3 regions of the Allobosea spartocytisi genome follow, and region 1 is predicted to be linked to each of the others. Evidence: predicted binding sites of a transcription regulator. Region 1 holds the regulator's gene; each other region holds the start of a gene.
The links. The regulator LexA, encoded in region 1, represses DNA repair genes until DNA is damaged. The targets are predictions, from matches to a motif close to TGTTCNNNNTGTGTTCNG.

Region 1 (10,037 bases):
TGCTCGACGCGATCGCGCAGGAAACCGGCAAGAGCGTGCCGCAGATCGCGCTCAACTGGCTGCTGCAACGGCCGACCGTGTCCTCGGTCATCATCGGCGCCCGCAACGAGCAGCAATTGCGCGACAATCTCGGCGCCGTGGGCTGGAACCTGACGCCGGAGCAGGTCGCGAGGCTGGACGCCGTGAGCGAGCGCCCTGCGCCCTATCCCTATTCCCCCTATCGTCGACAGGAAGGTTTCGCGCGCCTCAACCCGCCTGCGGTCTGAGTTGCCTCTCAAAAAACCGAGCCCTCATCCTGAGGAGCGCCGCGAGGCGCCATTCCCAAGGGAATGCCTCCTCAGGATGAGGACTCGGAATCTTGCCCGCCGACTTGGAACCTCGTCCGCGCCCCGCGCAAAACTTGACCACCCCGCCCCCGAACGTGCATGACCTCAAGCCGCATTCACAGGTCCGGCCATGCGCGTTCTGTTGATCGACAACTACGACAGCTTCACCTGGAACCTGGTCCACCTGATCGGTGGGCTGGGCGCCGAGGTCGATGTCTGGCGTAACGACGCGCTCACGGTCGAAGAGGCGCTCAACGGCGAGCACGACGCGATCGTGCTCTCGCCCGGCCCCTGCACGCCCAACGAAGCCGGCATCTGCCTCGATCTCGTGCGCGAGGGCGCCGGCGTGAAGCCGATCTTCGGCGTCTGCCTGGGCCTGCAGGCGATGGGACAGGCCTTCGGCGGCGATGTCGTGCGGGCAGCCCTGCCCATGCACGGCAAGGTCTCACCGATCAAGCACCGGTCGCGCGGCCTGTTCCGTGGCATCAACGGCCCGCTGCAGGCGACGCGCTATCATTCGCTGGTCGTCGACCGGGCAACCTGCCCCGCGGTCTTCGACATCGAGGCGGAGACCGATGACGGGCTGATCATGGCGCTGTCGCATCGCGAATTGCCGATCCACGGCGTCCAGTTCCATCCGGAGAGCATCGCCTCCGAGCATGGCGCCACGATCCTGCGGAACTTCCTCGACCTCGCCCAGCGATGGCTCAGCGAGCACGAAGCTGCCGCCCTGTCCCCATCCGCCTGATTTCCGCAGAGTTTCCATGGACGATTTCAAACCCTTCATCGCCAAGGTCGCCACCGGTGCGAGCCTCTCGCGAGAGGAGGCGCGCGACGCCTTCGACACGATTCTTTCAGGCGAAGTCACGAACGCGCAATCCGCCGCCTTCCTGATGGCGCTGCGCGTGCGCGGCGAAACGATCGACGAGATCGCCGGCGCCGTCGGCGCCATGCGCGGCAAGATGATGTCGGTGAAGGCCCCGGCCGATGCCATCGACATTGTCGGCACCGGCGGCGATTCGTCGGGTTCCTACAATGTCTCGACGCTGGCCTCGATCATCACCGCCGCTTGCGGCGTGCCTGTCGCCAAGCACGGCAACCGCGCGGCGTCGTCACGTTCGGGCGCGGCGGACGTGCTGACCGCGCTCGGCGTCAAGGTCGGGCTCGACCCGGCCGGCACGGAACGCTGCATCCGCGAGGCCGGCGTCGGCTTCATGTTCGCGCCGACGCATCACGCCTCGATGCGCCATGTCGCGCCGGTGCGCACCGAGCTCGGCACGCGCACCATCTTCAACCTGCTCGGCCCGCTCTCCAATCCGGCCGGCGTCAAGCGCCAGCTCGTCGGGGCCTTCTCCGAGACCTGGCTGGAACCGATGGTCAAGGTGCTGGCCACGCTCGGCTCGACCCGCGTCTGGGCCGTGCACGGCTCGGATGGACTCGACGAGATCACCACCACCGGTCCGACCCGCGTCGTTTCGCTGGAGAACGGCAAGATCGAGAGCTTCTCGATCAGCCCGGCCGATATCGGCCTCGCCCTCGCCAAGCCCGAGGATCTGCGCGGCGGCACGCCCGAGCAGAACGCCGCAGCCCTCAATGCCGTGCTTGGCGGCGAGAAGACCGCCTTCCGCGACATCGCGGCCTTCAATGCGGCGGCGGGACTGCTCATCGCCGGCAAGGCGGGGGATCTGAAGGACGGCTTCGCCCAGGCCACGGCCGCGCTCGATTCCGGCAAGGCCAAGGCGACGCTCGCGAAGCTCATCGCCGTCTCGAACGGCTGAGGAGGCTGGCCATGACCGACATCCTCGCGAAGATCGAAGCCTATAAGCGCCAGGAGATCGCCGCCGCCAAGGCTGCGATCCCACAGGCCGAGATCGAGCGCCGCGCGCACGCCGCCGGCAAGCCGCGTGGCTTCGCCGACGCTCTCGCCGCCAAGGTTGCAGCCGGGACGCCGGCGCTCATCGCCGAGATCAAGAAGGCGAGCCCGTCCAAGGGGCTGATCCGCGCCGATTTCGACCCGCCGGCGCTGGCACGCGCCTATGCGGCGGGCGGCGCGGCCTGCATCTCGGTGCTGACCGACGCGCCCTCCTTCCAGGGCCAGCCGGAATTCCTGACGCAAGCGCGCGAGGCTTGCGGCCTGCCGGGGCTGCGCAAGGATTTCCTCTACGACCCCTATCAGGTCTTCGAGGCCCGCGCCTGGGGCGCCGATTGCATCCTGATCATCATGGCCGGCGTCGACGACGCCACCGCCCGGGTGCTCAACGACACGGCGCGCGAACTCGGCATGGATGTCCTCGTCGAGATCCATGACGATGCCGAGCTCGACCGGGCGCTCAAGCTCGAAAGCCGGCTGCTCGGCATCAACAACCGCGACCTGCGCAGCTTCAACGTCGATCTCGCCGTGACCGAGCGGCTGGCGCCGCGCGTGCCGTCCGACCGCATCGTCATCAGCGAGAGCGGCATCTTCACCCACGCCGACATTCAGCGTCTCGGCAAGGTCGGCGTCGAAACATTCCTCGTCGGTGAAAGCCTGATGCGACAGGCCGATGTCGCGGCCGCGACCGCGCTGCTGCTCACCGGCAAGGCGCGCGAGAACGCGGCGTGAGCCGGCTCAGCCATCTCGACGCGCAAGGCGCCGCGCATATGGTCGATGTCGGCGACAAGGCCGAGACCGGCCGCATCGCCGTCGCCGAAGGCTGCGTCGTGATGGCGCCTGAAACCATCGCGATCGTGCGCGACGGCAACGCCAAGAAAGGCGATGTGCTCGGCACAGCCCGGCTCGCCGGCATCATGGCGGCCAAGCGCACCCATGAACTGATCCCGCTCTGCCACCCGCTGCTGCTGAGCAAGATCGCTGTCGATCTCGAACTGGACGAGGCCCTGCCCGGCGTGCGCGTCCGCGCCGAGGTCAAGATGAAGGGGCAGACCGGCGTCGAGATGGAGGCGCTGACCGCCGTCTCCGTCGCCTGCCTGACCGTCTACGACATGGTCAAGGCCGTCGACCGGGCGATGCGGATCGAAGGCATCCGCCTGCTGCACAAATCCGGCGGACAATCCGGCGATTACGACGCCAAGGCGCTCTGACATGGCTCTCACCCCGGTTCCCGTCGCGCTCAAGGCCCTGCTCGACAGCGTTCCGGGGCCGACGGGCAGCGAGATGCTGCCCCTGGCGCGCTGCGCCTGGCGCGTGCTCGCGGCCGATGTGAAGGCGCTGCGCACCCAACCGCCTTTCGCCAACTCCGCCATGGACGGCTATGCCGTCCGCGCCGCCGACATGGAAGCCGGCAAGCAACTCCGCGTGATCGGCGAATCCGCGGCGGGGCGGCGTTTCGACGGCAGCGTCCGCCCGGGCGAGGCTGTGCGGATCTTCACCGGCGCGCCGATGCCGGAGGGCGCAGACAGCGTCCTCATGCAGGAGAATGCCGATGGCGTCGGCAGCGAAACCATCACGGTGCGCGTGCCGGCCCATAAGGGCCAGTTCGTCAGGGCGGCCGGGCTCGATTTCCGTCACGGCGACGTGCCATTGACGGCTGGGCGCGTGCTCGACAGCGCCGCGCTTGGCCTCGCCGCCGCGATGGGGCATCCGCAATTGCCGGTACGCTGCAAGCCGCGCGTCGCCATCCTCGCCACCGGCGACGAATTGGTGGCGCCGGGCGAGCCGACCGGGCCGGACCAGATCGTCGCCTCGAACTCCTTCTCGCTGATGGCACTGGTGGAAAAGGCCGGCGGCGAGGCGCTCGACCTCGGCATCGCCCGCGACGATCACGACGACCTCGCGGCGCGGATCGCCGCCGCCCAGGCCGCGGAAGCCGACGTCCTGATCACCCTCGGCGGCGCCTCCGTCGGCGATCACGACCTCGTGCAGGAGGCGCTGAAGCGGGCCGGCATGAGCCTCGGTTTCTGGAAGATCGCGATGCGGCCGGGCAAGCCGATGATGACCGGCCGGCTTGGCCGCATGGTGGTGCTCGGGCTGCCCGGCAATCCGGTCTCGTCGATCGTCTGCGGCCATCTCTTCCTGCTGCCGCTGATCGAGGCGCTGCTGGGCATGGCCGATCCGGATCGTGACCGCAGCATTCCGGCGATTCTCGGAAAAGATATGCCGGCTAATGATGAGCGCGAGGACTATCTTCGCTCGGATCTTGCCCTGACGCCGGCCGGCTGGATGGTGACGCCCTTCGACAGGCAGGATTCCTCGATGCTGGGCACCTTGGCGCGCGCCAAGGCCCTGACGATCCGGCCGGCGCATGCAGAGCCGGCTCACAAAGGCGATATCTGCCGCATTCTGCCGCTGCGGTAGCAGTCGCTTGCGGAACACAAGGCGAACAGTTATAGTGTTCTGGCTTTGTTTCGAATCTGTATCGCGGGCACCGGCGGGGACCATGCTGACACGCAAGCAACACGAACTCCTGCGCTTCATCCAGGAACGCTTGCGCGAAAGCGGCGTGCCCCCTTCCTTCGACGAGATGAAGGATGCGCTCGACCTGCGCTCGAAATCCGGCATCCACCGGCTGATCATGGCGCTGGAAGAGCGCGGTTTCATCCGCCGCCTGCCCAATCGGGCGCGGGCCCTCGAAGTCATCAAGATGCCGGACGGGCTCGCTGGCCCGCAGCCGCGACGCTTCAACCCGGCCGTCGTACAGGGCGGCCTCGGCTCGCAGCCCTCCCTCGCCAAGCCGCGCCCTGCCCCGGCCGATGACGACGCCCGTTCCCCGGTCGCGATTCCCGTCATGGGCCGCATCGCCGCCGGCACGCCGATCTCGGCGATCCAGAGCCGCAGCCATACGGTTTCGCTGCCGCCCGACATGCTCGGTTCGGGCGAGCATTATGCGCTCGAGGTGCGCGGCGATTCGATGGTCGAGGCCGGCATCCTCGACGGCGACACCGTGATCATCCGCAAGCAGGACACGGCAAACACCGGCGACATCATCGTTGCGCTGATCGACGAGGAGGAGGCGACGCTGAAGCGTCTGCGCCGGCGTGGCTCCTCGATCGCGCTCGAAGCCGCCAATCCGGCCTATGAGACACGCGTGCTGGGCCCCGACCGCGTCAAGATCCAGGGCCGGCTGGTCAACCTGCTGCGCCGCTACTGAGCGAACTCGGCCTCGTCCGACGCGACCTCCGGAGCAGCAGAGGCCCGTGTCGCAGCGGGGGCCGGCGCGCTGGGCCGAGCTGCGGCTTCGGAAGGCTTGCGGCGGCTCCAGGGCCGGTCTGCGACGGCGTTTTCCGAGGAATGGCTGCGCCAGCCGAAGGCGGCGCGGTAGAGCGAGGTTGCACCGTCCCGCGACAGCGCCATCCGATCGACGAGCCTGGCCTCGCAAGGCGCGCTCCAGGGAATGTTGGTGACGACGAGATCGGCGCGGCGGCAATCCTCGATGATGGCGATCCGATCCCGGGCATAGGAGATGCTGCGCCCGTCGGCGGTTCGGACGATGCAGGCATTGGCGTCGCAGGCGATGCCGGCACGCAGGGTCGCGTCGTCCGGCGCGCGGCTGTCGCCATCGGAAGCGAGCCATTGCTGCAGGACGAAGCGGCTCGGCCGGCCGGCGATGGCGAGGCGGCCGTCGCTGCCGCGCACGGCGATGCCGGAGCCGTCACGCTCGATCAGGATCTCGGGCCGCTCCGGCTTCGCGGCGAAGGCGACGCCGAAGATGAGCGGCAGCGCCGCCAGCCAGCGCAGCCCCGTGGTCCAGAGCGTGATCCAGAGCAGCGAAGCGGCAAAGGAGAGCAGCACGGCCTGGCCGAATGCCACCACCGTCACGGTCGAATGGTCGATGGTGGCGACCCAATGCGCGACTTTCAACACGATGTCGGAAGCGAGCCCCATCAGCGCCCAGGCCGGCCAGTCCAGACCGAAGGGGTAGGCCAGCACGCCGAACACCGCCGCCGGCATCACGAAGAGCGAGACGAAGGGCAGCGCCATGGCATTGCCGAGCAGGCCGAAGGGATTGAAAGTCTGGAAATGATAGGCGCCGAAGGGCGCCGTCGCGGCCGTGGCGAGGAGCGTCGTCACCACGATGCCGAGCGAGGCCGTCCAGAGCGTGCCCAAGGGCCAGGGCAAGGCCGTCGGCGGCTTCGACCGGTCGCGCTTCTCCCAGCGCTCGGCGAAAGCGACCAGCGCCGCGACCGCACCGAAGGACATCTGGAAGCTCGGGCCGAGCAGGGCCTCGGGCTCGCGCAGCAGCACGATGATCGCGGCGAGCGCGAGATTGCGCATGCTGAGCGCCGCCCGGTCGACGAGGATCGCGCCGAGCATGACCAGCGTCATGATGAGCGAACGTTCCGTCGCGACGTCGCTGCCGGAGAAGATGCAATAGGCGGTGGCGCCGATCATCGCCGCGATCGCCGCGATCTTCTTCACCGGCCAGCCGAGCGCCAGCGTCTGCGACAGCGCCAGCAGAGCCCGCACGAGCCAGAAGATCGTCCCGGCTGCAAGCACCATGTGCAGGCCGGAGATCGAGACGATATGATAGATACCGGCGGCGCGCAGATCGTTGTTCGACGCCTCGGTGATGAGGCCGCGCTTGCCGGTGACGAGCGCGGCCGCGACCGCCCCGCCCTGCCCGCCGCCGACGCTGGCGATGCGCTGCGTGAGGATGTTGCGCGCCTTGTCGATCTCCACGTCGAGCGCGAGGCGCCATGGCAGGGGATGCGGCGCCGGGACGAGTGCGATCTTGCCGGCGATGCTGCCGACGGCGCCGATGCCGCGGAAGAAGGCGTCGCGCCCGAAATCATAGCCTCCGGCGCGGGCCGGCCCCGGTGGCGGCAGGAGCCGCGCGGTGCCGGCGATATGGTCGCCGGGCGCGACCGTGCCGCTGCGAATGTTGACGCGCACGCGCTTCGGCCGGCTCTCGGGCGGCACGCCGGCGATGTCCGTCACCACCAGGACGAGGCGGGCGCCGGCATCGCGCGCCTCGACGCTCTCGACGAAGCCGGTGATCTTGCCGATGCGCGGCCGCTCCAGCATCGGCGCGGCGATATCGGCCGTGCGCCAGACGCCTGCTGCGAAGCCGGCGAAGGCCGCGGCGAAGGCGATGCAGACTGCGGCAGCGGCGGGTCGCAGACGCAGTGCGACAGCGAGGCCGCCGGACAGGACGAAGCCCGCGAGCGGCGCCCAGAGTGCGGGTTCCCGATCGGCGGCGAAATAGAGCAGGATGCCGAAGCCCATCGCCACGGGCAGCCACAGGAACGGGCGGCGGCGCTCGGCCTCCTGCGCCAACGACGCGCCAAGCCAGTCCCGCAGCGCCTGGAGGCGCTCGGCCAGCGGCAGGCTTCCCAGCGCGACTGGCGGCAGGCGCGCCGGCAGGATGCCGGCGACGGCCCTCAGCGCGCTCCGGCGCTCCGGCGATGCAGGTTGCCGCGCCATCCCCCTTCCCAGCCCCTGCCTGTCGGTTGCGCATTGAACGCTTAACCGCCCGGCGAAGCCATGTTACAGGGCGCGCGCTGGTTGTCATGCACGCTTTGGCGTGAAGGCCGGCGCCACATCCTCAAGTCTTGCCCCGGGCGGTTTCATCGCCCGGTCGGAGCTGCCTTCCATGAGCAACGCCGTCGTCACGCGCTTTGCGCCGTCCCCCACCGGATTCCTGCATATCGGCGGCGCCCGCACCGCGCTGTTCAACTGGCTCTATGCCCGCCGGCACGGCGGCAAGATGCTGCTGCGAATCGAGGACACCGACCGCGAACGCTCGACCGACGCCGCCATCGCCGCGATCCTCGACGGGCTGGAATGGCTCGGCCTCGATTGGGACGGACAGACGGTCTACCAGTTCCAGCGCGCGGCACGGCACCGCGAGGTGGCCGAGCAGATGCTCGCCGCCGGCAAGGCCTATTATTGCTACGCCAGCCAGGCCGAGCTCGAGGAGATGCGCGAGAAGGCGCGCGCCGAAGGCAAGCCGCTGCGCTATGACGGGCGCTGGCGTGACCGCGATCCGGCGACCGCCCCGGAAGGCGTGAAGCCGGTGATCCGGCTCAAGGCGCCGCAGACCGGCGAGACGGTGGTGAATGACGAGGTGCAGGGCCGCGTCGTCTGGCAGAACGAGAATCTCGACGACCTCGTGCTGCTGCGCTCGGACGGGACGCCGACCTATATGCTCGCGGTCGTCGTCGACGATCACGACATGGGCGTCACCCACATCATCCGCGGCGACGACCACCTGACCAACGCAGCTCGCCAGACCCAGATCTACGATGCGCTGGGCTGGGACGTGCCGAGCATGTCGCATATCCCTCTGATCCACGGGCCTGACGGAGCCAAGCTGTCCAAGCGCCACGGCGCGCTCGGCATCGATGCCTATCGCTCGATGGGTTATCTGCCGGCGGCGCTGCGCAACTATCTCGTGCGGCTGGGCTGGAGCCATGGCGATCAGGAGATCTTCTCGACGCAGGAGATGATCGACGCCTTCAACCTCTCCTCGATCGGCCGCTCGCCGGCTCGCTTCGACTACGCCAAGCTGGAGAACCTCAACGGGCTCTATATGCGCCAGTCGAGCGATCGTGATCTGCTCGAGGCCCTCAAGGTCATCCTGCCCGAGATCGGTCCGGCACGGGAGCTCGGCCCCACGCTCTCGCCCGAGCTGGAGGCGAAGTTCCTGGCCGCCATGCCGGGGCTGAAGGAGCGCGCCAAGACCCTGATCGAACTGCTCGACAGCGCCTTCTATCTCTATGCGCAGCGCCCGCTGCAGCTCGACGACAAGGCCAAGAGCCTGCTCGACGAGGCCGCGCGCGGCCGCCTGCCCGCGATCGCCGGGAAGCTCGCCGCCGTCGGCGACTGGGCGGCGGCGTCGCTGGAAGCCGCCGTGCGCGCCTTTGCCGAGGAGAACGGGCTCAAGCTCGGCCAGGCCGCTCAGCCGCTGCGGGCCGCCCTGACGGGCCGGGCGATGTCGCCGGGATTGTTCGACGTCATGGCGGTTCTGGGCCGCGAGGAGACGCTGGCGCGGCTGGCCGACCAGGGTTGAGGCGGCGCCTGCGCGTGCCTGGCGCGACAGCCGGATCGCTATGCTTGGGAGGCGGCACAAACCGCCTTTCGGCTCGGTTGAATGCATGGGGCAAATGGTCTAGTGACGCGCAAGTGCATTGCGCCGCACAACGGCACAGGGCACGAAAATTGCTTGTAAATCAGTCGCATGGATTGCCTTTGCCCCTTCCGTTGACATGCTCTCGTCACGTCAGGCTATTCGGATGAAGGACCTTCCGCGGAGAACCGCGGACGGGGCGCGCAAAACACGGCCGAACAGCAGCGAGCCTTGAAAGGATCGGTATCGATGAGCGGAAACACCAGCCAGCTGAAGGTCGGCGACAAGACCGTCGACATGGCGATCAAGGAGGGGTCGGTCGGCCCCGCCGTCATCGACATCGCCAAGCTCTACGCCCAGACGGGCATGTTCACCTATGACCCCGGCTTCACCTCCACGGCGAGCTGCGAGTCGCAGATCACCTATATCGACGGCGATGCGGGCGTGCTGCTCTATCGCGGCTATCCGATCGAGCAGCTCGCCGAGCATGGCGACTTCCTCGAGACCTGCTATCTGCTGCTCTACGGGGAGCTGCCGACGGCCGCGCAGAAGGCCGATTTCGACTATCGCATCACGCGCCACACCATGGTGCACGAGCAGATGGCCCGCTTTTTCCAGGGCTTCCGCCGCGACGCGCACCCGATGGCCGTCATGGTCGGCTCGATCGGCGCGATGTCGGCCTTCTATCACGACTCGACCGATATTT
Region 2 (10,037 bases), on a different contig from region 1:
CAGGAAGCGCGCCGCGAAGGGCGCGGGAGAAGCGAGCAGGACATGCTGCTCCGGCCAGTGCGGGATCGGCACCGTCTCGGCGCCCGGCGCCGCGGCCAGCGGCAGGATCACGCGGAAGCTCGCGCCCTCGCCGAGGCGGCTCTCCGCCCGGACCTCGCCTTCCATCAGCCCGACCAGCCGCCGCACGATGGCGAGGCCGAGGCCGGTACCGGCATGGCGGATTCCGGGGCCATGGTCCAGTTGCTCGAACTCCCCGAAAATGACCTCGAGCCTGTCCGCCGGAATGCCGGGCCCAGTATCGGAGACCAGGATCTCGACCATTCTCCCCACCCGCCGCACGCTCAGGCCGACGCCGCCGGCATCGGTGAACTTGACGGCGTTGCCGACCAGATTAAGCAGGATCTGCCGCAGGCGGTCGCGATCGCCGACGAGCTGCGCCGGCAGTTCCGGCGCGATATAGGCCGCAAGCTCGATTCCCTTGGCCTGGGCCCGGGGCGCCATCAGCTCGGAGACCGTCTCGACCAGCTGGACGACATCGAAGGGTTCCTCGACGAGCTCCAGCCGGCCAGCTTCCACCTTGGCGAAGTCGAGGATGTCGTCGACGAGGGCGAGCAGCGCCTCGCCGGAGATGCGCAGGGCTTGGACATAGGTCGACTGCTCGCCATCGAGGCCGGTATCGGCCAGCAGATCGGACATGCCGAGGATGCCATTCAGCGGCGTGCGGAATTCGTGGCTCACCGTGGCGAGGAAGCGCGACTTCGCCTCATTGGCGGCTTCGGCCCGGGCGCGCGCCTCGACCAGCGCGTCCTCATCGGCGATACGGGCGGAGATGTCGCGGCCGACGCGCTGGATCAAGGTGCGGCCGCCTGGGCCTGGAACCGCCGTCTCGATCCAGGCGATCCAGCGCTCCCCGACATAGGTCGCGAGGCATTCGTCGAAACTGCGGGCTCCGCCGTCGAGCGTCCGCAGCGCCCGCGAGGCGAGCTGCGGCAATTGCGCCTCGCTGCCGACGAGATCGTTCTCCTCGGCACCGAACAGCGCGGCATAGGCGGTATTCGCGTAGATGATGCGGGCCCCGTCGCGCTGGACGATGAAATCGCCCTGAGCCTCGACCAGGCTGCGATAGCGCTGCTCGCTGTCGGCCAGCGTCCAGAGCTGGTCGTTCAGCGTCTCGACCTCATGGGTGAGCGATGCGAGCTGGCGGCGTGCGCGCGCCAATTGTCTCAGCGCGAGGACGCCGCCCGTTCCCAGCAGGGCGACGATGACGGCGGCAGCGATGACGAACCATGTCCAGGACGAGAGAGCCATGCTCCCCGTCTAAGGCCGCCGCCCTGAAAAAAGCCGCTTGAGGAAAGCGCGATTTTGCCGTCAGCTTTCAAGCAAGGCTTAACCTTGGGGGGCTTGCGGGGCAGCCCGGCTTTTTCCGAAAACCGCAGGACCGGGCTTTCTCTACGCCGCCTGCGCCAGCTCCCCGCCGCGCGTGCGATAGGACAGCGCCTCGGCGAGATGCAGCCGGCCGACCTTCGCCTCGCCGTCCAGATCGGCGAGCGTGCGCGCGACCTTCAGCACGCGGTGATAGGCACGGGCGGTGAGCCGCAGCGCCTCGGCCGCATCCCTCAGCAGGGCAAGGCCGGCATTGTCGGGACGGGCGATCTCCTCCAGCACCGGTCCCGGGCAGGCGGCATTGGTGGTGACGTGGCCAAGCCCGAGCGCCTCGAAGCGCGCGCCCTGGAGCGCCCTCGCCGCCGCGACGCGCGCCGCCACCTCGGCGGAACCCTCGCTGGCGGCCGGCAGGATGAGGTCGGCGGCAGTGACCGCCGGCACATCGATCGCGATGTCGATCCGGTCGAGCAGCGGGCCGGAAATCCGGGCCTGGTACTGCGCCATGCAGCGCTCGTTCGGCTGGCGCCGGCAGGCATAGCCCGGCTCCGTCGCCTTGCCGCAGCGGCAAGGATTCATCGCCGCGACGAGCTGGAAGCGCGCAGGGTAGACGGCACGATGGTTCGCCCGCGAGATCAGCACGTCGCCGGTCTCCATCGGCTGGCGCAGCGCATCGAGCACCTGCGGCTGGAACTCGGGCAATTCGTCGAGAAAAAGCACGCCGTGATGGGCGAGCGAGATCTCGCCGGGCTTCGCCTGCAGGCCGCCGCCGACGAGCGCCGCCATCGAGGCCGAGTGATGCGGCGCGCGGAAAGGGCGCCGATCGGTCAGGGCACCGCCGGCGAGATGACCGCCGACGGAGAGCACCATCGAGACCTCCAGAAGCTCGCGTGGCGTCAGCGGCGGCAGGATCGAAGGCAGGCGGCTCGCCAACATCGACTTGCCGGCGCCGGGCGGCCCGTTCATCACGAGATTATGGCCGCCGGCCGCCGCGATCTCGAGCACGCGCTTCGCGCTCTCCTGGCCCTTGATGTCGGCGAGATCGGGCAAGGCCCCGCTCTGGCGCGCCACGGCCGGCTCGGGCCGCGCCATCACCTGCGTGCCCTTGAAATGATTGGCGAGCTGGATCAGCGAGCGCGGCGCCAGAATGTCGATATCGGCCGCCGCCCAGGCCGCCTCCGGGCCGGTCGAAGCCGGGCAGATCAGCCCCTGCCCGCGATCATAGGCCGCGATCGCGGCAGGCAGCACGCCGGCGACGGCCGCGATCGAGCCGTCGAGAGCGAGCTCGCCGAGCACGGTGTAGCCGGCCAGGGCATCCGGCGGGAGCGCGCCGATGGCCGCCATCACGGCGAGCGCGATCGGCAGGTCGTAATGGCTGCCCTCTTTCGGCAGATCGGCCGGCGCGAGGTTGACGGTGATGCGCTTGGCCGGCAGGGCCAGCCCCGAGGCGATGAGAGCCGCCCTGACCCGCTCGCGGCTTTCGGCGACGGCCTTGTCGGGCAGGCCGACGAGGACGAAGGCGACGCTGCCGGAGGAAACCTGCACCTGCACGTCGACGGCCCGCGCCTCGATGCCCTCGAACGCCACCGTCGCGACCCGCGTCACCATCTCAGCCCACCCCGTTCCCCAGCGAAACGCTAGCGGAGCTTCAGGTCCGGCGCAAGAACATATAGAGAACCATACGAAAAAGGGCGCCGCTGACGGCGCCCTTCCCCGGAACTCCGATCCTTTCGCCTCAGGCGTGGACGCCAAGGCCGATCTGGCAGGCGACGCCCGTTCCGCCCAGGCCGCAATAGCCGGCCGGATTCTTGGCGAGGTATTGCTGGTGGTAGTCCTCGGCGAAATAGAAGGGCGGCGCCTCGCGGATCTCGGTCGTGATCGGCCCGTAGCCATTCGCCGCCAGCGCCTTCACGTATTCGTCGCGGGAGCGTTCGGCCGCCGCACGCTGCGCGTCGTCGAAGACATAGATCGCCGACCGGTACTGCGTGCCGATGTCATTGCCCTGGCGCATGCCCTGGGTCGGGTCGTGATTCTCCCAGAAGGCCTTGAGCAGATCCTCATAGGAGATCTTGGCCGGATCGTAGACGACGAGCACGACCTCGGTGTGGCCGGTCATGCCGCTGCAGACCTCCTCATAGGTCGGGTTCGGGGTCTCGCCGCCGGCATAGCCGACGGCCGTCACCCAGACGCCGTCACCCATCTGCCAGAATTTTCGTTCCGCGCCCCAGAAGCAGCCGAGCCCGAACACGGCCTGGCGCAGGCCTTCCGGATAAGGGCCGGCGAGGCGATGGCCGTTGACGAAATGGGTTTCGGCGGTGGGGATCGCCGCGGCGCGCCCGGGCAGCGCTTCGGCCGCGGTCGGCAGTGAAGTCTTCTTGCGCAGGGAGAACATCGTCGGCTCCGTTCCGTTCAACTCGACGTCTTATGTAAGCATCGAAACGGCCTCTGCACAGGATGCCGCGTCGCAGCCCGTTCACCGACGCGTGACGATCCCGATCCGGGGCTCGGGTGGCCGGGCGAGCCAAAGCAGGGCAAAGCCGACCAGGAGCGCCACGAGCGCGGCCGGCGCCTGCATCACGGAGAGCAGCACCGGATCCCATAGCAAGGGATGGATGTCGCGCTCGATCATCGGGCCGAGCAGCCGATAGCGCTCGTGCAGCAGCGCCGCGAGGACATCACCCACCGTGGTGAAGCGCAGCAGCGCATTCGCAATCGAACGCGCACCATCGATGACCAGAACGATAAAGCCCGCGGCGACGAGAAGATATCCGACAAGCCTGACCAGAAACCGCACAGCTCAGCCCTCTGCGTCCACGCCTTCGCCTTTGGCACGGCCTGCCACCGCGCCGACCAGAGATGTGCGTGTGCTGCCCGCCGAGCGCAACCCGCCCGGGACGATTTCCGCCGGATCGCGCCAAGCGCGCATCGCTTCGCGAGGCGGGCGAACGGCGGAGCCGGCGGCCTGATCGCAAGGGATTGTGAAAACCCTGCGACTCGGCCCTTGAAAGATTACGCCCCGGCGGTCATAAGCAGCCCGCCGGACAGGTGGCCGAGTGGTTGAAGGCGCACGCCTGGAAAGTGTGTATACGGGAAACCGTATCGCGGGTTCGAATCCCGCCCTGTCCGCCAGCATCCCGTCAAGACCTTGATTTATCTGACATTATTGTCAGATATTCGCGCTCTACCCGACGCTTGCCTCGACGATTGACCCGGTACGCATCCGTCCCTGCTGCTCTCAGCTTGTCGGTGGCCGAGCCTCGCTGCGGCCTCGGCGATCGGCGCCGCTTTCGGAGCGCGCCGACTGCGAAGGCTGCCGAGCTTTCTGGAGGCTGACATGTGGAGCGGCTGTGCCGCCGCATCGATTTCCGATCGGGCAGCGGATCACCGGCGCGGCCACGGGGTCAATCCGGCTACGACATGAGGCTATGAAGGCGAGGCTCCCGGCTGAGGTTGCCGACGCCAAAGGGATCCGGATCGTGGCGTCCTGGTCCTTGAGCCGATTTCTCGCGCCTTCTCCAGATTTTCATTTCAGGCTTCGAGACAGGAGGACCAGCAGCGCCGGTCTTTGAGCTCTTGTAAAATGTTACAAAATGTTTAGGCTTGCCTTTCACCGCGCCACGCCTTCGAGGCGAAGAAGCGCGGAGTTCCAGGGAGATTCAAGAAGCCGCCGCTTGGCGGCTGAACCCCATCTCCTCGACTGTTCATGTGAGCTCTGCTCGCTGTCATCGCTCCCCGCCGTGCGTCCGTCGTCGCCGGTTGCGCGTGCTTTGGCGGCGGCGATCCTCACGGCGATCAAAACTAGCCCGGGCAACGGGACAATCGGAGGAAGCCATGACGACACTGACCCGCCGCGCCGTTCTGGCAGCCGCCGGCGCCACCGCGGCGCTCGGCGCCACCCGCGCCTTCGGCCAGGGCAAGACCACGATCACCTTCGCCGCCGCGACCTTCGCCGAGGCCGGCCGCGGCGACAAGCTCAAGGCCTGGATCGACAAGTTCAACGCCTCGCAGGACAAGGTCGAGGTCCAGCCTGTCGCAATCCCGTTCTCGCAGCTCGCCAACACCGTCTTCACCCAGATGGGCGGCGGTGGCGGCCCGGACCTCGTGCGCTTCGACCAGACCGACTTCTTCGCGGCGCTGCCGGCCAAGCGCATCCTGCCGATCGACGACCTCGTCGATGCCGGCAAGTACACCTTCCAGGCGCCGGACAAGTTCCTCAATGTCGAGGGCAAGCGCTACGGCGTCGTCTTCGAGCTCGCCAACTACCAGCTGATCTACAACCCGGCGCTGCTGCAGGGCGGCGAGCCGCCGAAGACCTTCCCGGAATTCCTCGCCGCGGCGAAGGCCGCCACCGGCAAAGGCAATTTCGGCTACGCCTTCCGCGCGACGATGCCGGAACGCTCCGGCTTCTGGCAGGACATGACGAACTATGTCTACGGCTTCGGCGGCAACTGGGCCGACGGCAAGCAGCTCACCTTGAACAGCCCGAAGGTGGTCGAGGCGATCACCGCCTACAAGCAGGTCTATGATGCCGGCGTGATCCCGAAGGGCGCGGATGCGGCGACCTATCGGCGGATGTTCTGGGAAGGCAAGATCGCCATGAACATCGACAATGGCGGTGTCGCCGGCATCTTCGCCGCGCAGAACCCCAATCTCGGCTTCAAGGCGGCGCCCTCCCCCTTCCCGAACCGCCAGCAAGGCCTGATCCTGACCTCTCTCTCGGTCAACGCCAACACCAAGAACAAGGAAGCCTGCGGCGTCTTCATCAACTGGATGCTGCAGCCGGCCGCGCAAAGCGAGCTGCAAGGCATCCTCGGCGCCGCCAGCGTCGCCACCCCGGTCGAGCGGCCGAAGGCCGATCTGGAACGCGCGCCCTGGCTCGGCGTCTACGACGCGCAGACTCCCTATGCCCTGCCGCAGCTCGTGCTCGGCTTCGAAACCAAGACGCTGGAGATCCAGCAGATCGTCGTCGAGCAGGTGCTGAAGATCCTCGTCGGCAATGCCGACGTGCAGAAGACCATGGACGAGGTGCAGTCCCTGGCGCTGAAGCGCATCGAGCGGCAGTAAGAGCATGAGCACCGCCAGCCCGGCGACGGCAGCGGCCGGCCGCCCTCCGCAGAGCGGTGGGCGCGACCGGGAGAGCCGCTGGACGCCCTATCTCTTCATCGCGCCCGTCGCGCTCTATCTGGCGGTGTTCCAGGGGTATCCGCTGGTCAGCGAGTTCGTGCTGAGCTTTCAGCAGAGCTCGCTGCTGGCGCCGCAGGACGCCCGTTTCGTGGGCCTGCGCAACTACCACGACCTGGCGACCTCGAGCGATTTCGCCTCCGTGCTCTGGACCACGCTGATCTATACGATCGCCTGCGTGGTCTTCGCGATCTCGCTCGGGCTCGGCGCCGCGCTGCTGCTCGACCGGCCGTTCCGCGGCCGCGGTCTGGCGCGGGCGCTCGTCACGGTGCCGTGGGCGGCCCCGCCGGTGGCGGTCGCGACCATCTTCGCCTGGATGCTCAACGCGCAATACGGCATCTTCAACCACGTGCTGAAGCTGATGGATCTCGAGGTCGGCTATGAGAGCTGGCTCGACAATCCCAAGCTCGCGCTGCCGGCGGTCCTGTTCACAACGGTCTGGCAGATCTTCCCCTTCTCCTCCGTCGTGCTGCTCGCCGCTCTGCAGGGCGTATCGGAGGAAGTCCGCGAGGCCGCCCAGATGGACGGCGCCGACCGCTTCAGCATCTTCAAGGTCGCGGTCTGGCCGACCATCCAGCCGACGGTGGCGCTGCTCGCGCTGTTCGTCACGATCTGGTCGCTGCGCCGCTTCGACCTGATCTGGGTGATGACGCAGGGCGGGCCGATCGGCGCGACCAAGACGCTGGTCATCGAGCTCTACACGCGTGGCTTCGTCGCCCGCGAGCTCGGCGAAGCGGCGGCCGTCGGCATGATCGGGCTCAGCATCGCCCTCGTCGTGACCTTCGTCTACTTCTGGTACACGCAGCGCACCGAGCGCGCGCAGGGGCGCCGCTGATGAAAACCCCTGCCTCCCACGCGCTGCGCATGGCGCTGATCATGGTGCTGCTCAGCGCGGCGCTGTTTCCGATCTACTGGATGGTCGTCACCTCGCTGACCTCCTCGGCGAACCTGTTCGCCGACCGGCCGCAGATGCTTCCCGACCCGGCGCAGGCCTTCAACTATGCCGAGACCTTCGCCAAGACCGGCGTGCTGCTCTGGCTGAGGAACAGCGCGATCGTGGCCGTCGGCACCATGGTGCTGTCGATCCTGCTCGCCATCCTGCCGGCCTATGCGCTCTCGCGCTTCCGATTCCATGGCAAGGGCGTGCTCGGATTCGTGCTGTTCGCCACACAGATGCTGCCGGAGGCGATGCTGGTGGTGCCGCTCTATGCGATCTTCGCCAAGCTGCTGCTGCTCGACACGCTGGGCGGCCTCATTCTGGCGAACGCCGCCTTCACGGTGCCGGTCATCACCTGGATCCTGAAGGGCGCCATCGACGGCGTGCCGCTGGAGATCGAGGAGGCGGCCCGCATCGACGGCTGCTCGCGGCTCGACATCGTTCTCGGCATCGTGCTGCCGGTGGTGGCACCGACGCTCGCCGCCGCCTCGGTGATCGCCTTCTTCCATGGCTGGAACGAATACGTCTTCGCCCAGACGCTGATCCTCAGCCAGGAGCTGCGCACCGCCTCCGTCGGCCTCGCCAGCTTCGTTGGCGAACTCTCGACCCCGATCCACACCGTCATGGCGATCGGCGTGATGTACACGCTGCCCGCCGTCGCCTTCTACCTGATGGTCCAGCGCTATGTCGTGGCCGGCATGACCGCCGGCAGCGTCAAGGGCTGACAAAGCACCGGGCTGAGAAAGAACACGAATGGCCTCGATCACGCTCAATCACGTCGCCAAGCATTTCGGCAACAAGGTCGCGATCGCCGATGTCGACCTGAAGGTCGAGGACGGCGAATTCCTCGTTCTGCTGGGGCCCTCGGGCTGCGGCAAGTCCACGCTCTTGCGCATGCTGGCAGGGCTCGAGACGGTGACCTCGGGCGAGATCCATCTCGGCGGAAGGCGCGTCGACCGGCTGCCGCCGAGCGCGCGCGACATGGCTTTCGTCTTTCAGTCCTATGCGCTCTATCCGCATATGACGGTGCGCCGGAACATCGCCTTCCCGCTGATCATGCGTCAGTTCAAATGGTGGTTCCACATCCCCTTCCTCGGAGGGCTCGCCAAGCGGAAGATCGAGCGCTCGCCCGCCGTGCGCGATCTCGTCGAGAAGACGGCGAAGACGTTATCGCTCACCGAGATGCTCGACCGCTATCCGCGCACATTGTCGGGCGGCCAGCGCCAGCGCGTCGCGCTCGGCCGCGCCATGGTGCGCCAGCCGGAAGTCTTCCTGATGGACGAGCCGCTCTCCAATCTCGACGCCAAGCTGCGCTCGGCGATGCGGGCGGAGATCACGCGGCTGCACCAGCGCGTCGGAGGCACCTTCGTTTACGTCACGCACGACCAGGTCGAGGCGATGACCATGGGCACGCGCATCGCCCTGATGCGCGACGGGGTGATCCAGCAATTCGGCACGCCGCGCGAGATCTATACCTCGCCGGCCAACACCTATGTCGCGCGCTTCATCGGCACGCCGCCGATGAACCTGATCGAAGGCCGCATCGACAACGGAACGATCTGCATCGGCAAGGCGCGCCTGCCGCTTCCCCCAGCCTTGGCCGATGTCGCGGGTGACAACATCCTTCTCGGCATCCGGCCGAACGCGCTGAGCCTGTCGGATGCTTCGGCCAGCGGCGGCGGCCTTGCCGGTACCGTCAGTCTCGTCGAGCACGTCGGAGCCGAGTCCGTGGTCGCCGTGAAGCTGTCGGACGGCGCCACGGCGCATGACGAGGAGGGAGCCGTGCCCGGAGAGATCATGGCGACGGTTCAGGGATACAGCGACCTTCAGCCCGGAGCAGCTGTATCTGTCGGGCTCGACCTGTCGGAGGTTGTCTTGTTCTCGCGCTCGACCGGTCAGCGCATCTAGGCAAGAGCGAAGCTCAGGCCTCGCTGGCCGCCAGATGAGACCGGCAAACGGACAGAACCGTTTCTCTTAGCCAGCCATGGGCGGGATCCGCATGAAAACGCGGGTGCCACATCTGGGAGATCGTGATCGCGCTTGTCTGCACGGGCAGGTCGAATTCATGGAGCAGGCTCTTGTCGGCTCCCGCGCGAACGAATGATCTGCTCACCAGCCCGACAAGATCCGAAGTCGCGGCGATCGCCATCGTCGCCGGAAAGTCGGGCACGACAACGACGACGCGCCGCTGCAAGCCCAGCGCTTCCAGAGCGGCGTCGACCGGACCATGCGTTCGGCCGCGGCGAGAGGTGACGACATGACCAAACGCCGCGTAACGCGCGGCGGTGACCTCGCCCTGTGCCAATGGATGTCCTTTCCGGACGATTCCGACAAAGCGGTCCCGGAACAAGGTCTGGACCTTGATCTCCGGCGCGCTATCGCCAAGCACGCCGATCTCGAGGTCGACGATCCCCTCGCGCAGGAAGCGCACATTCTTGTCCGGCTTGGGCGCGAAGCGGAGTGTCACGCCCGGCGCCGCTTCGGTGACCGCCGCGACGATCGGAGCTGCGAAGGTCGCGACGAAACCTTCATTGGCGCG
Region 3 (10,037 bases), on a different contig from region 1:
GCATGATGGCCAGGGCGGATGCCGAGGTCAGATTCGCCCAGTGGCGACGAGGCATAGTCGCTATCCCGATGAATGCCGGATCACGCCCATTCCTGCGTGACTCGGTTTGCTTCCACAAGATGCGGCGGCGCAACAGGCCGCCACTTTGATTCGTCGCGGCTCAGGCCGCGTCGGTCTCCTCAGGATGGCCGTCGCTCTCGATCAGCCCGTAATCCTTGAGCTTTCGGTAGAGCGTCGAGCGGCCGATGCCGAGCTTGCGCGAGACCTCGGACATGTGCCCGCGGTAATGCGCCAGCGCGAAAGTGATGATGTCGCGCTCGAGATCGTCGAGCTTGCGCATGTCGGAGCCGGAGACGAGCTCGAGCGAGTTCGGGTCGCGCACCGGCATGTGGATGATGCGGGGAGCGGCTTCGGCCTGCGCATCGGCCGGGCCGAGCTGGGCCGGCGCCGGCGGGATGCGGACGTCGTAGCCATCCATCTGCGCCGCGATCTGCGGGAACTCGGCGACGCCGAGCTCGCCGCCATCGGCCAGGACGACGGCGCGGAACATGGCGTTCTCGAGCTGGCGAACATTGCCCGCCCAATCATAGCTCGCGATCAGGGTCATCGCCTCGCTGGAGATGCCGCTGAGCTTCTTGCCCTCCTCGGCGGCGAAGCGGGCGAGGAAGCCGCGGGCAAGGTCGGGAATGTCCTCGCGGCGCTGGCGCAGCGGCGGCAGCGTGATCGGGAAGACATTGAGGCGGTAGTAGAGATCCTCGCGGAACTCGCCGCGCTTCACCTGATCGAGCAGGCTCTTGTTGGTGGCGGAGATGACGCGGATGTCGACCCTGACCGACTTCTTGCCGCCGACGGGGTCGACCTCGCTCTCCTGGATGGCGCGCAGCAGCTTGACCTGGGCGTCGAGCGGCAATTCGCCGACCTCGTCGAGGAAGAGCGTGCCGCCATTGGCCTCGACGAATTTGCCGAGATGGCGCTCGGTGGCACCGGTGAAGGCGCCCTTCTCATGGCCGAAGAGGATGGATTCCACGAGATTGTGCGGGATCGCCCCGCAATTCACCGTGACGAAGGGCTTGCCCTTGCGGTCGCTGGAGCCCTGGATGGCGCGGGCCAGCACCTCCTTGCCGACGCCGGATTCGCCCTCGATCAAGATCGGGATGTTCGATTTCGCCGCCCGTTCGGCCAGGCGCACGACGCGGGCCATGTCGGGGCTCTTGGTCGCGAGGTCGCGGAAGCCCAGCGTGTTGGAGGCGCGGCGCTTGATATGGCGCAATTCATGTTCGAGGGCGCCGAGCTTCAGCACGTTCTTGAGCGAGACCTGGAGGCGCTCGGCGCCGACGGGCTTGACCACGAAATCGACGGCGCCGGCGCGCATGGCCGTGACCACGGTCTCGATCGAGCCGTTCGCCGTCTGCACGATGACGGGCTTGTCGATCTCGCGTTCGCGCAGCGTGGCGAGCACGCCCATGCCGTCGAGGCCGGGCATGTTGAGGTCGAGCACGATCGCGTCGATGGCGTCGCCATCCGGGCCGGCGATCAGCGCGACGGCCGCCTCGCCATTCTCCGCAACCAGGACGCCGTAGCCGAAACGCTTGAGCATCGCGTCGAGCAGGCGGCGCTGGACGGGATCGTCGTCGACGACGAGAACGGTGGCGGTCATGACACCTCGAAAGACGGCGCAACAGGACGGAAAGGCTCGGCTTCGAAAGGAATCGCCTGTTCCGTTCTGGGGCATCGTCGGCCAGAAGAGTTAAGCGGAGTTTAAGCGCGCCGGCCGGGCCCGTCATCAGCGCTGCGGCAGAACGCCCGAGATTGATCCCCGGCCCCATGCTGGCCTAAGTGGGGGCACACCCGATGCCGCGAGACGGAGAGAGCATGTTCTTCCAGACGATGCGAGGCGAGACGGTTCACGGCCAGGCGGCGGCGCATGGCGGCGGCGTCGCCTCCGACAAAGCGCTCGGCGACCTGCCGGAATGGAACCTGGACGATCTCTATCCCGGGATCGATTCCGCTGCCTTCCGAGCCGATCTCGACCACGCCTTCACGCAGGCGCAGGCGCTGGCGGCGGGCTATCGCGGCAAGCTCGCCGAGCTGGCGGGGACGCCCGACGGCAGCGCCCTGCTGGCCGAGGCGGTGAAGGCCTATGAAAGCCTGAGCGACCTGCTCGGGCGGATCGGCGCCTATGCGGGCCTGGTCTATTCCGGCGACACCACCGATCCGCAGCGCGCCAAATTCTATGGCGACACGCAGGACAGGCTGAACGCCGCCATCACCGAATTGCTGTTCTTCGAGCTTGAGCTCAACCGGATCGAGCCGGACTTGCTGGCCAAGGTCGCCGGCGAGGCGCCGCTCTCGCATTGGAAGCCCTGGCTCGACGATCTCTCCAAGGACAAGCCGCACCAGCTCGACGACCGGCTCGAGGCGCTGTTCCACGAGAAGTCGATGACGGGCGCGGCCGCCTGGAACCGCCTCTTCGACGAGACCATCGCCTCGCTGCGCTTCGACGTCGACGGCGAGGAGCTGACGCTGGAGCTCACGCTCAACAAATTGCAGGACGCCGATGGCGAGGCACGCCGCAAGGCGGCGGAGGCGCTGAGCAAGGTCTTCCGCAAGGAGCTGCGCACCTTCGCGCTGATCACCAACACGCTGGCCAAGGACAAGGAAATCTCCGACCGCTGGCGCAAATTCGAGGATGTCGCGGATTCCCGCCATCTGGCGAACAGGGTCGAGCGCGAGGTGGTCGACGCTCTCGTTTCCGCGGTGCGCGAGGCCTATCCGCGGCTGTCCCACCGCTATTATCGCCTGAAGGCCAGATGGTTCGGCCGCGACGCGCTCGATTTCTGGGACCGCAACGCGCCGCTTCCGGAAATCGAGCAGCGCAGCATCCCCTGGACCGAGGCGCGCGACACCGTGCTTTCGGCCTATGGCGCCTTCTCGCCGAAGATGGCGGATATCGCCCGGCGCTTCTTCGACGAGCGCTGGATCGACGCACCGCCGCGTCCCGGCAAGGCACCCGGCGCCTTCGCGCATCCCACCGTGCCGTCAGCGCACCCCTATGTGCTGCTGAACTACCAGGGCAAGCCGCGCGACGTGATGACGCTGGCGCATGAGTTGGGCCATGGCGTGCATCAGGTGCTGGCGGCACCCAACGGCGCCCTGATGGCGCCGACGCCGCTGACGCTGGCGGAGACCGCGAGCGTCTTCGGCGAGATGCTGACCTTCCGGCGCCTGCTCGACACGACCAGCGACCCGAAGCAGCGCAAGGCGATGCTGGCGGCGAAGGTCGAGGACATGATCAACACGGTCGTGCGCCAGATCGCCTTCTACACCTTCGAGCGCAGGGTCCATGAGGCGCGTCGGCAGGGCGAGCTCACGGCCGAGGCGCTGTGCGATCTCTGGATGGGCGTGCAGGCGGAAAGCCTCGGGCCGGCGATCCGGCTGTCGAGCGGCTACGAGCCGTTCTGGTGCTACGTCCCGCACTTCATCCATTCGCCCTTCTACGTCTACGCCTATGCCTTCGGCGATTGCCTGGTGAACTCGCTCTACGGCGTCTACCAGAGCGCGGCAGAGGGCTTCCAGGACCGCTATTTCGCCCTGCTCGCGGCCGGCGGCAGCAAGCCCTATGGCGAATTGCTCAAGCCTTTCGGGCTCGATGCGAAGGATCCGGGCTTCTGGCAGATCGGGCTCAAGATGATCGAGGGGATGATCATCGAGCTGGAGGGGATGGAGTGAGGCTTGCCGTCATGGTCGGGCTTGCCCCGACCATCTCGGAAACCAGTGCCTTCTCGTCCTGAGATTCTCGGGTCTGCGCTTCGCTGCGCCCGAGAATGACGCCGCGGCGACTAGAACTGCACCCTCAAGCCCACCTGCGAGACATTCGCGGTGTAGTCCGATCCCACCGCCGTTGAGTTCAGCCGCTCATGGGTGAAGCTCGCGCGGATCGCGAAGGTGCGGGTCAGCTTGTATTCGATCCGTGCGCCAACATTCAGGTAGTCCTCGCGCAGGCCCTGGCCCTCATACTCCGTGCGGCTGAAATTGGTGAAGCCGGTGAGCGTGAGGTTGCGGCGCAGCGCGTGGGCGATCTCCAGCGTCGCGCGCCGCATCGTCGTGCCCGACGAGCCGGCGATGGTGGTGTCGCCGAGCTGGGCGGTGCCGCGCAGCGTCACCGTGGTCAGCGGGGTCGGCGACCAGAGGATCGAGGCGTCGCCGACGAAGCCGCGCAGGTCCTTCAGCCTGTTATCCTCGTAGCGCCGGTTCTGGTAGCCGCCCGAAACCTCGCCCTTGAGCTGCTGGCTGAACTCGAAGGTCGAGCCGATGCTGCCGGTGATGCCGTCGGAGGAGCGCATATAGCCGCTCGAATCGGTCTTCTCGTCGAAATCGCGCCGGTCGATCTCGGCCTGGACATAGGGCTTGAAGCCGGGCGTGACCTCATAGGCCGCGCGCAGGCGCAGGCCGTAATCGGTCATGTTGCGGTCCTTCTGGGAGAGGATTGCACCGCTCGTCAGCCTGGCATCCTCGAAGTCGCTGCGGTCGGCCGAGCCGCGCAAGGTGAGCTGCAGGCGGTTGAAGTCCTGCGTCACGCCGGCCGAGCCGCCATATTGCCAGACCTGCGGGCGGCCCTGGACATTGGCGTTCAGGTCCGGCGAGCCGGGACGCTGGGTGTCGAGCTTGAGGCGCGATTCGAGCAGGATGTGGGTGTCGCGCGTGGCGTCGAGCCTGAGGTCGAGATTGCCCTCGGCATCGGGGCGCGAGGCGTTCCGATCACTGAAGTAATCCATGTAGCCGGCGCGCAGCTTGCCCTTGAGCTCATGCACGTTCCAGTCGGACTGCACCTCCACTTCCGCGTCGTAGCGCTGGAAGACCGAGCCCTTGGTGCCGGGCGTGGCGCTGCGCTGCGGGTTGGTGTCGTAGCCGGTCGAGCCGGTGATCGCCGGCTTCAGCGTGACCGCGCCCAGCCGCAGGCCGAGCGGCGCCCAGGGATCGTCCTCGGCGCTCGCGCGGCGCCGGCGCGGGGGAGGCGGCAAGGCCGCTTCCGGCGCGGGCAAGACCGCGACAGGCGGTTGCGGCGGGCGGAACTGGCGCTGCGTGGTGCCGCGCAGGGCCGGCGGCTGCAGCGGCCGGCTGGCACGCGGCGGCTGGCGCCCGGAGATGGCGGAAGGCTGGCCCTGGACGAGGGAGGCCGGATCGCGGATCGCCTGCGGATCGGGGGTGGCGGGCGTGAGCGGCTGTTCCGGCGGCGCGGGAGGCTGCGCGACATAAGCCGGCGTTCCCGTCCTGAGCCCGGCGCGCGGCGCCTGCTGCGCGCCCGCCGGCAGGCAGCCGAGCGCCAGGGCCGCCAGCGCGGAGCCGGACAGAAGCAGGATCTTGGCGCGGCCTGACACGGGCTTCGCGGGGCTCCAGGGCAGCAACAGGTGACAGCAATGGCTGGCGCGCCCGGCAGAGGGCGCATGGTTAACGCAGTTAGAACGAACAGGGTTAAGGAGCCGTCAACGCGCCGGCCGCGATCGCCGCGGCGGTGGAAATCCCGCATCGCCCCGTGCTAGAGCGCGCCATGACCGAAAACATCCGCGCCTCGGCGCTCCGCACCATCGCCACGGAACGGGCCGGGCTCGACACGCTCCATGCCGCCCTCGCCGACGGGCTCGGGCAGCCCTTCACCGAGGCCGTCGCGATGATCCTGGCTGCGAGCGGCCGCGTGATCGTCTCCGGCATGGGCAAGTCCGGCCATGTCGGGCGCAAGCTCGCCGCGACCCTGGCCTCGACCGGCACGCCCGCCCATTTCGTCCACCCGGCCGAGGCGAGCCATGGCGATCTCGGCATGGTCAGGCCGGAGGATGTGGTGATCGCGCTGTCCTGGTCGGGCGAGACGGCGGAGCTTGCCGCGCTCGTCGGCTATACCCGCCGCTTCCGCGTCGGGCTGATCGCCTTCACCGCGAATCCCGAGAGCACGCTCGGCAAGGAGGCGGATGTCGCGCTGATCCTGCCCAAGGCGACCGAGGCCTGCCCCAACGGGCTCGCGCCGACCACCTCGACCACCATGCAGATCGCACTCGGCGATGCGCTGGCGGTGGCGCTGCTGGAGGCGCGCGGCTTCTCGCGGCAGGATTTCTTCGTCTACCACCCCGGCGGCAAGCTCGGCGCGCAGCTCAAGACGGTCGAGAGCATCATGCATCGCGGCGCGGAACTGCCGCTGATCGGGCTGGATACGGCGCTGCCCGATGTGATCGCCATGATCTCGGAGAAGAGTTTCGGCTGCGCGGTCGTGATGGATCTCGACGGCAGGCTCGCCGGGGTCGTCACCGATGGCGACCTGCGCCGCAAGGCGACGATGGCAGGCGGTGCCGCGCTCAGGGCTCGCGATCTCATGACGGTCAACCCGCGCCGCGTCGGGCCTGAGACGCTCGCCGTCGAGGCGCTGGAACTGGTCAATCGTCTCAGGATCACCGCGCTGATCGTGGCGGATTCGGAGGAGCGTCCGGTCGGGCTCGTCCATGTCCACGACTTGCTGGCGATGGGCGTCGCGTAGTCCCGGCCCGTCATGCTCGGGCTTGACGAGCATCTCGCGACATGGATGCTTCGGCTCCTCCTCGGCCTGATATTCGCGGATCTACGTGTCGCTGCGCCCTGCGCCCGAGAATGACGCCGGGTTCATGATGGTTCGGCCTTGCCGTCGGCGCCTTCCCGCCTATCTAAAGCTCCAGAAACTACAGCTTTGGAGGTTGCGATGGTTGCGACGGCACGGCTCGAACGCGTGATGCCGATCGGCGCGCTGGCAGAGCGCACCGGCGTCAAGGTCGAGACCATCCGCTATTACGAGCAGGTCGGGCTTTTGCCGCCGCCGGAGCGTTCCGAGGGCAACCAGCGCCGTTATGGCCGGCGTCATGCCGAGCGGCTCGCCTTCATCAAGCATGCGCGCGATCTCGGCTTCGCGGTGGACAATATCCGCACGCTGCTCAGGCTTTCCGACACGCCCGGCATGGCCTGCGACGAGGCGCATGCGATCTCCGCCGGTCATCTCGAAGAGGTGCGCGACAAGATCGCCAGGCTGCGCTCGCTGGAAAAGGAGCTGGAGCGGATCGCCACCACCTGCTCGGGCGGCGTCGCCGCCTGCGATTGCGCCATCATCGAGGCGCTGGCCGATCACGGCCAATGCGATCACGCCCGCCATTGAGGCGGTCTGGCGATGTGAAGCTTCAGCCGGCCGGAACAGCGGCCGTCATCCCGGATCGGCGCGGCTTTGCCGCTTGTCCGGGATGACCTTGCGTTTTCATCGGGCGGGGCTCGATGTCGATTGCCTCTCGTTTCCGCGCCGGAAAGTCTTAAATAGGAACTGCGCCGGACGGCCTCGCCGTCCAGTTTTCGGGTTGGCAAGAGGGCGGGCGATGCCGGTATTGCGTTTGTCGGCGGGCTTCCGGCCCGGCGAGGGGAACAAACCCCGATTCTCCGGGAGTCAGCGATTCGGGCTTGCTTCGTTCCGGAGTCGTTCTTGCCGGAGTTCTTCCTGCCAGAGTCGTTCCGACAAGACCCGTCCCTGATTTCAGTTCACGCACCCGCCCGGACGGCTGAGGCTCGCGTCGAGCCGGTGTCGCCCGGATGGACGAGATGATCGGCCCTTCGCCTTGCAGCTCTTTCGTTCGTTGCCTCCCGCCGCCCGCGCCAACAGCGTCACCGCGGTGCTCGGACCCACCAATACCGGCAAGACCCATCTCGCCATCGAGCGCATGGTCGCCCATCCCACCGGGATGATCGGCCTGCCGCTGCGCCTGCTGGCGCGCGAGGTCTATCAACGGGTCGTCGACAAGGTCGGGCCGGAGGCCGTCGCCCTCGTCACCGGCGAGGAGAAGATCAAGCCGGAGCGGCCGCGCTTCTGGGTCTGCACCGTCGAGGCGATGCCGCGCGATCTCGCCGTCGATTTCGTCGCGATCGACGAGATCCAGCTCGCCGCCGATCTCGACCGCGGCCATGTCTTCACCGACAGGCTCCTGAACCGGCGCGGCCGGGCCGAGACGATGCTGATCGGTGCCGGGACGATGCGTCCGCTGATCGAGCAGCTCATGCCGGGTGTCAATGTCGTCACGCGCCCACGCCTGTCGCAGCTCACCTTCGCCGGCGACCGCAAGATCACCCGTCTGCCGCCGCGCTCGGCGATCGTCGCCTTTTCGGTGGAGGAGGTCTACGCCATCGCCGAATTGATCCGCCGGCAGAAGGGCGGGGCGGCGGTCGTGCTGGGGGCGTTGTCACCGCGCACGCGCAATGCCCAGGTCGAGATCTACCAGTCCGGCGATGTCGACTATCTCGTCGCCACCGACGCGATCGGCATGGGGCTCAATCTCGACGTCAACCACATCGCCTTCGCGGCGGACAAGAAATTCGACGGCCATCATTTCCGCAAGCTCAACCCGGCCGAGTTCGGCCAGATCGCCGGCCGGGCCGGGCGGCATCTGCGCGACGGCACCTTCGGCACCAGCGGGCGCTGCCCGCCCTTCGACGCGGAGCTGGTGGATGCGATCGAGAATCACCGCTTCGAGCCGATCCGCCAGATGCAGTGGCGCAATTCCGATCTCGACCTGCGCTCGGTCGGCGGCCTCCTGGACACGCTGAACATCCAGCCCTCCGAACAGGGGCTGACGCGGGCGCTGATCGCCGAGGACATGACGACGCTGGAAATCCTGGCCAGGGACCCCGACATCGCGCCGCTGGCGCATGGCCGGGCTGCGGTGGAGCGGCTCTGGGAGGTCTGCGGCCTGCCCGATTACCGCAAGATCTCGCCGATGCAGCATGCCGATCTGGCGACGACGCTTTATCTCAGGCTGATGCGCCATGGCCGGCTCGATGCCGACTGGTATGCGGCGCAACTCGGCTCGCTCGACCGCACCGATGGCGAGATCGACACGCTCTCCGCCCGCATCGCGCAGGTCCGGACCTGGACCTATGTCGCCAACCGGCCCGACTGGTTACCTGATCCTGAGCATTGGCAGGGCATGGCGCGTCTTGTAGAGGACAAGCTGTCGGATGCTCTGCATGAGCGTCTGGCCCACCGATTTGTCGATCGGCGCACCAGTGTCCTGATGCGCCGCTTGCGGGAGAATGCGATGTTGGAGGCTGAGGTCACTGCGACGGGCGACGTGCTCGTCGAGGGCCAGCATGTGGGAATGCTGCAGGGCTTCCGCTTCACGGCGGACCCGAAGGCGGGCGGGTCGGAGGTCAAGGCTCTGAACCTCGCGGCCATGAAGGCGCTCGGTTCCGAGATCGAGGCCCGGGCCGCGCGCGTCGTGCTGGCGGGCGACGACGCCTTCCTGCTCTCGCATGACGGGCTCGTGCGCTGGACCGGCGAGCCTGTGGCGCGCCTCGTCGCCGGCGAGAAGGTGCTGGAGCCGCGGCTTCGCCTGCTGGTCGAGGAGCATCTCAACGGTGCGGCGCGCGAGCAGGTCGAGGCGCGCCTCACGCTCTGGCTGAAGAATCACGTCACCCGCCTGCTCGGCGCGATCCAGATCCTGGAGGCGGCCGAGAACGTCGCTGGCATCGCTCGCGGCATCGCCTATCAGACAGCCGAGGCGCTCGGCGTGCTCGAGCGTTCGAAGGTCGGCGAGGAGATGAAGGCGCTCGATCAGGAGGGCCGGGCGGCGTTGCGCCAGCTCGGCATCCGCTTCGGGGCTTTCCACATCTACATGCCCGCCCTGCTGAAGCCGGCGCCGCGCGCGCTCGCCGCCCAGCTCTGGGCGCTGAAGCATGGCGGACCGGAGACGGCGGGGCTCGACGACATCGCCCATCTCGCGGCGTCCGGCCGCACCTCCTTCCCGGTCGACAAGGCCGTGCCGAAGGGGCTCTACCGGGCGGCGGGCTATCGCGTCTGCGGCGAGCGGGCGGTGCGCGTCGACATTCTGGAACGCCTCGCGGACCTGATCCGCCCGGCGATCGCCTATCGTCCCGGCGCCACGCAGGGCACGCCGCCGGCCGGCAGCGCCGATCAGGACGGCTTCGTCGTCACCGGCGCGATGACCTCGCTCGTCGGCTGCGCCGGCGAGGATTTTGCCTCGATT

Region 2: IED13_RS18145 (YifB family Mg chelatase-like AAA ATPase) is a predicted target of LexA. The motif match lies at 3,042-3,059, and genes of this name have one in related genera.
Region 3: IED13_RS09770 (helicase-related protein) is a predicted target of LexA. The motif match lies at 7,468-7,485, and genes of this name have one in related genera.

Annotation. Positions count from the first base shown of each region.
Region 1 is NZ_JACXWY010000023.1:31,556-41,592, forward strand. It holds gene IED13_RS24190 (aldo/keto reductase) at 1-266, shown strand, start outside; gene IED13_RS24195 (anthranilate synthase component II) at 457-1,074, shown strand; gene trpD (anthranilate phosphoribosyltransferase) at 1,091-2,104, shown strand; gene trpC (indole-3-glycerol phosphate synthase TrpC) at 2,116-2,928, shown strand; gene moaC (cyclic pyranopterin monophosphate synthase MoaC) at 2,925-3,407, shown strand; gene IED13_RS24215 (molybdopterin molybdotransferase MoeA) at 3,409-4,620, shown strand; gene lexA (transcriptional repressor LexA) at 4,703-5,413, shown strand; gene IED13_RS24225 (ComEC/Rec2 family competence protein) at 5,407-7,686, opposite strand; gene gltX (glutamate--tRNA ligase) at 7,856-9,274, shown strand; gene gltA (citrate synthase) at 9,581-10,037, shown strand, end outside.
Region 2 is NZ_JACXWY010000012.1:14,511-24,547, forward strand. It holds gene IED13_RS18140 (ATP-binding protein) at 1-1,308, opposite strand, end outside; gene IED13_RS18145 (YifB family Mg chelatase-like AAA ATPase) at 1,450-2,988, opposite strand; gene msrA (peptide-methionine (S)-S-oxide reductase MsrA) at 3,116-3,772, opposite strand; gene IED13_RS18155 (hypothetical protein) at 3,854-4,174, opposite strand; tRNA gene IED13_RS18160 (tRNA-Ser) at 4,420-4,509, shown strand; gene IED13_RS18165 (extracellular solute-binding protein) at 5,212-6,444, shown strand; gene IED13_RS18170 (carbohydrate ABC transporter permease) at 6,449-7,396, shown strand; gene IED13_RS18175 (carbohydrate ABC transporter permease) at 7,396-8,223, shown strand; gene IED13_RS18180 (ABC transporter ATP-binding protein) at 8,252-9,406, shown strand; gene IED13_RS18185 (LysR family transcriptional regulator) at 9,420-10,037, opposite strand, start outside.
Region 3 is NZ_JACXWY010000005.1:23,205-33,241, reverse strand. It holds gene IED13_RS09800 (L,D-transpeptidase family protein) at 1-55, opposite strand, end outside; gene IED13_RS09795 (sigma-54-dependent transcriptional regulator) at 161-1,657, opposite strand; gene IED13_RS09790 (M3 family oligoendopeptidase) at 1,873-3,729, shown strand; gene IED13_RS09785 (outer membrane beta-barrel protein) at 3,840-5,378, opposite strand; gene IED13_RS09780 (KpsF/GutQ family sugar-phosphate isomerase) at 5,549-6,523, shown strand; gene IED13_RS09775 (MerR family transcriptional regulator) at 6,722-7,168, shown strand; gene IED13_RS09770 (helicase-related protein) at 7,617-10,037, shown strand, end outside.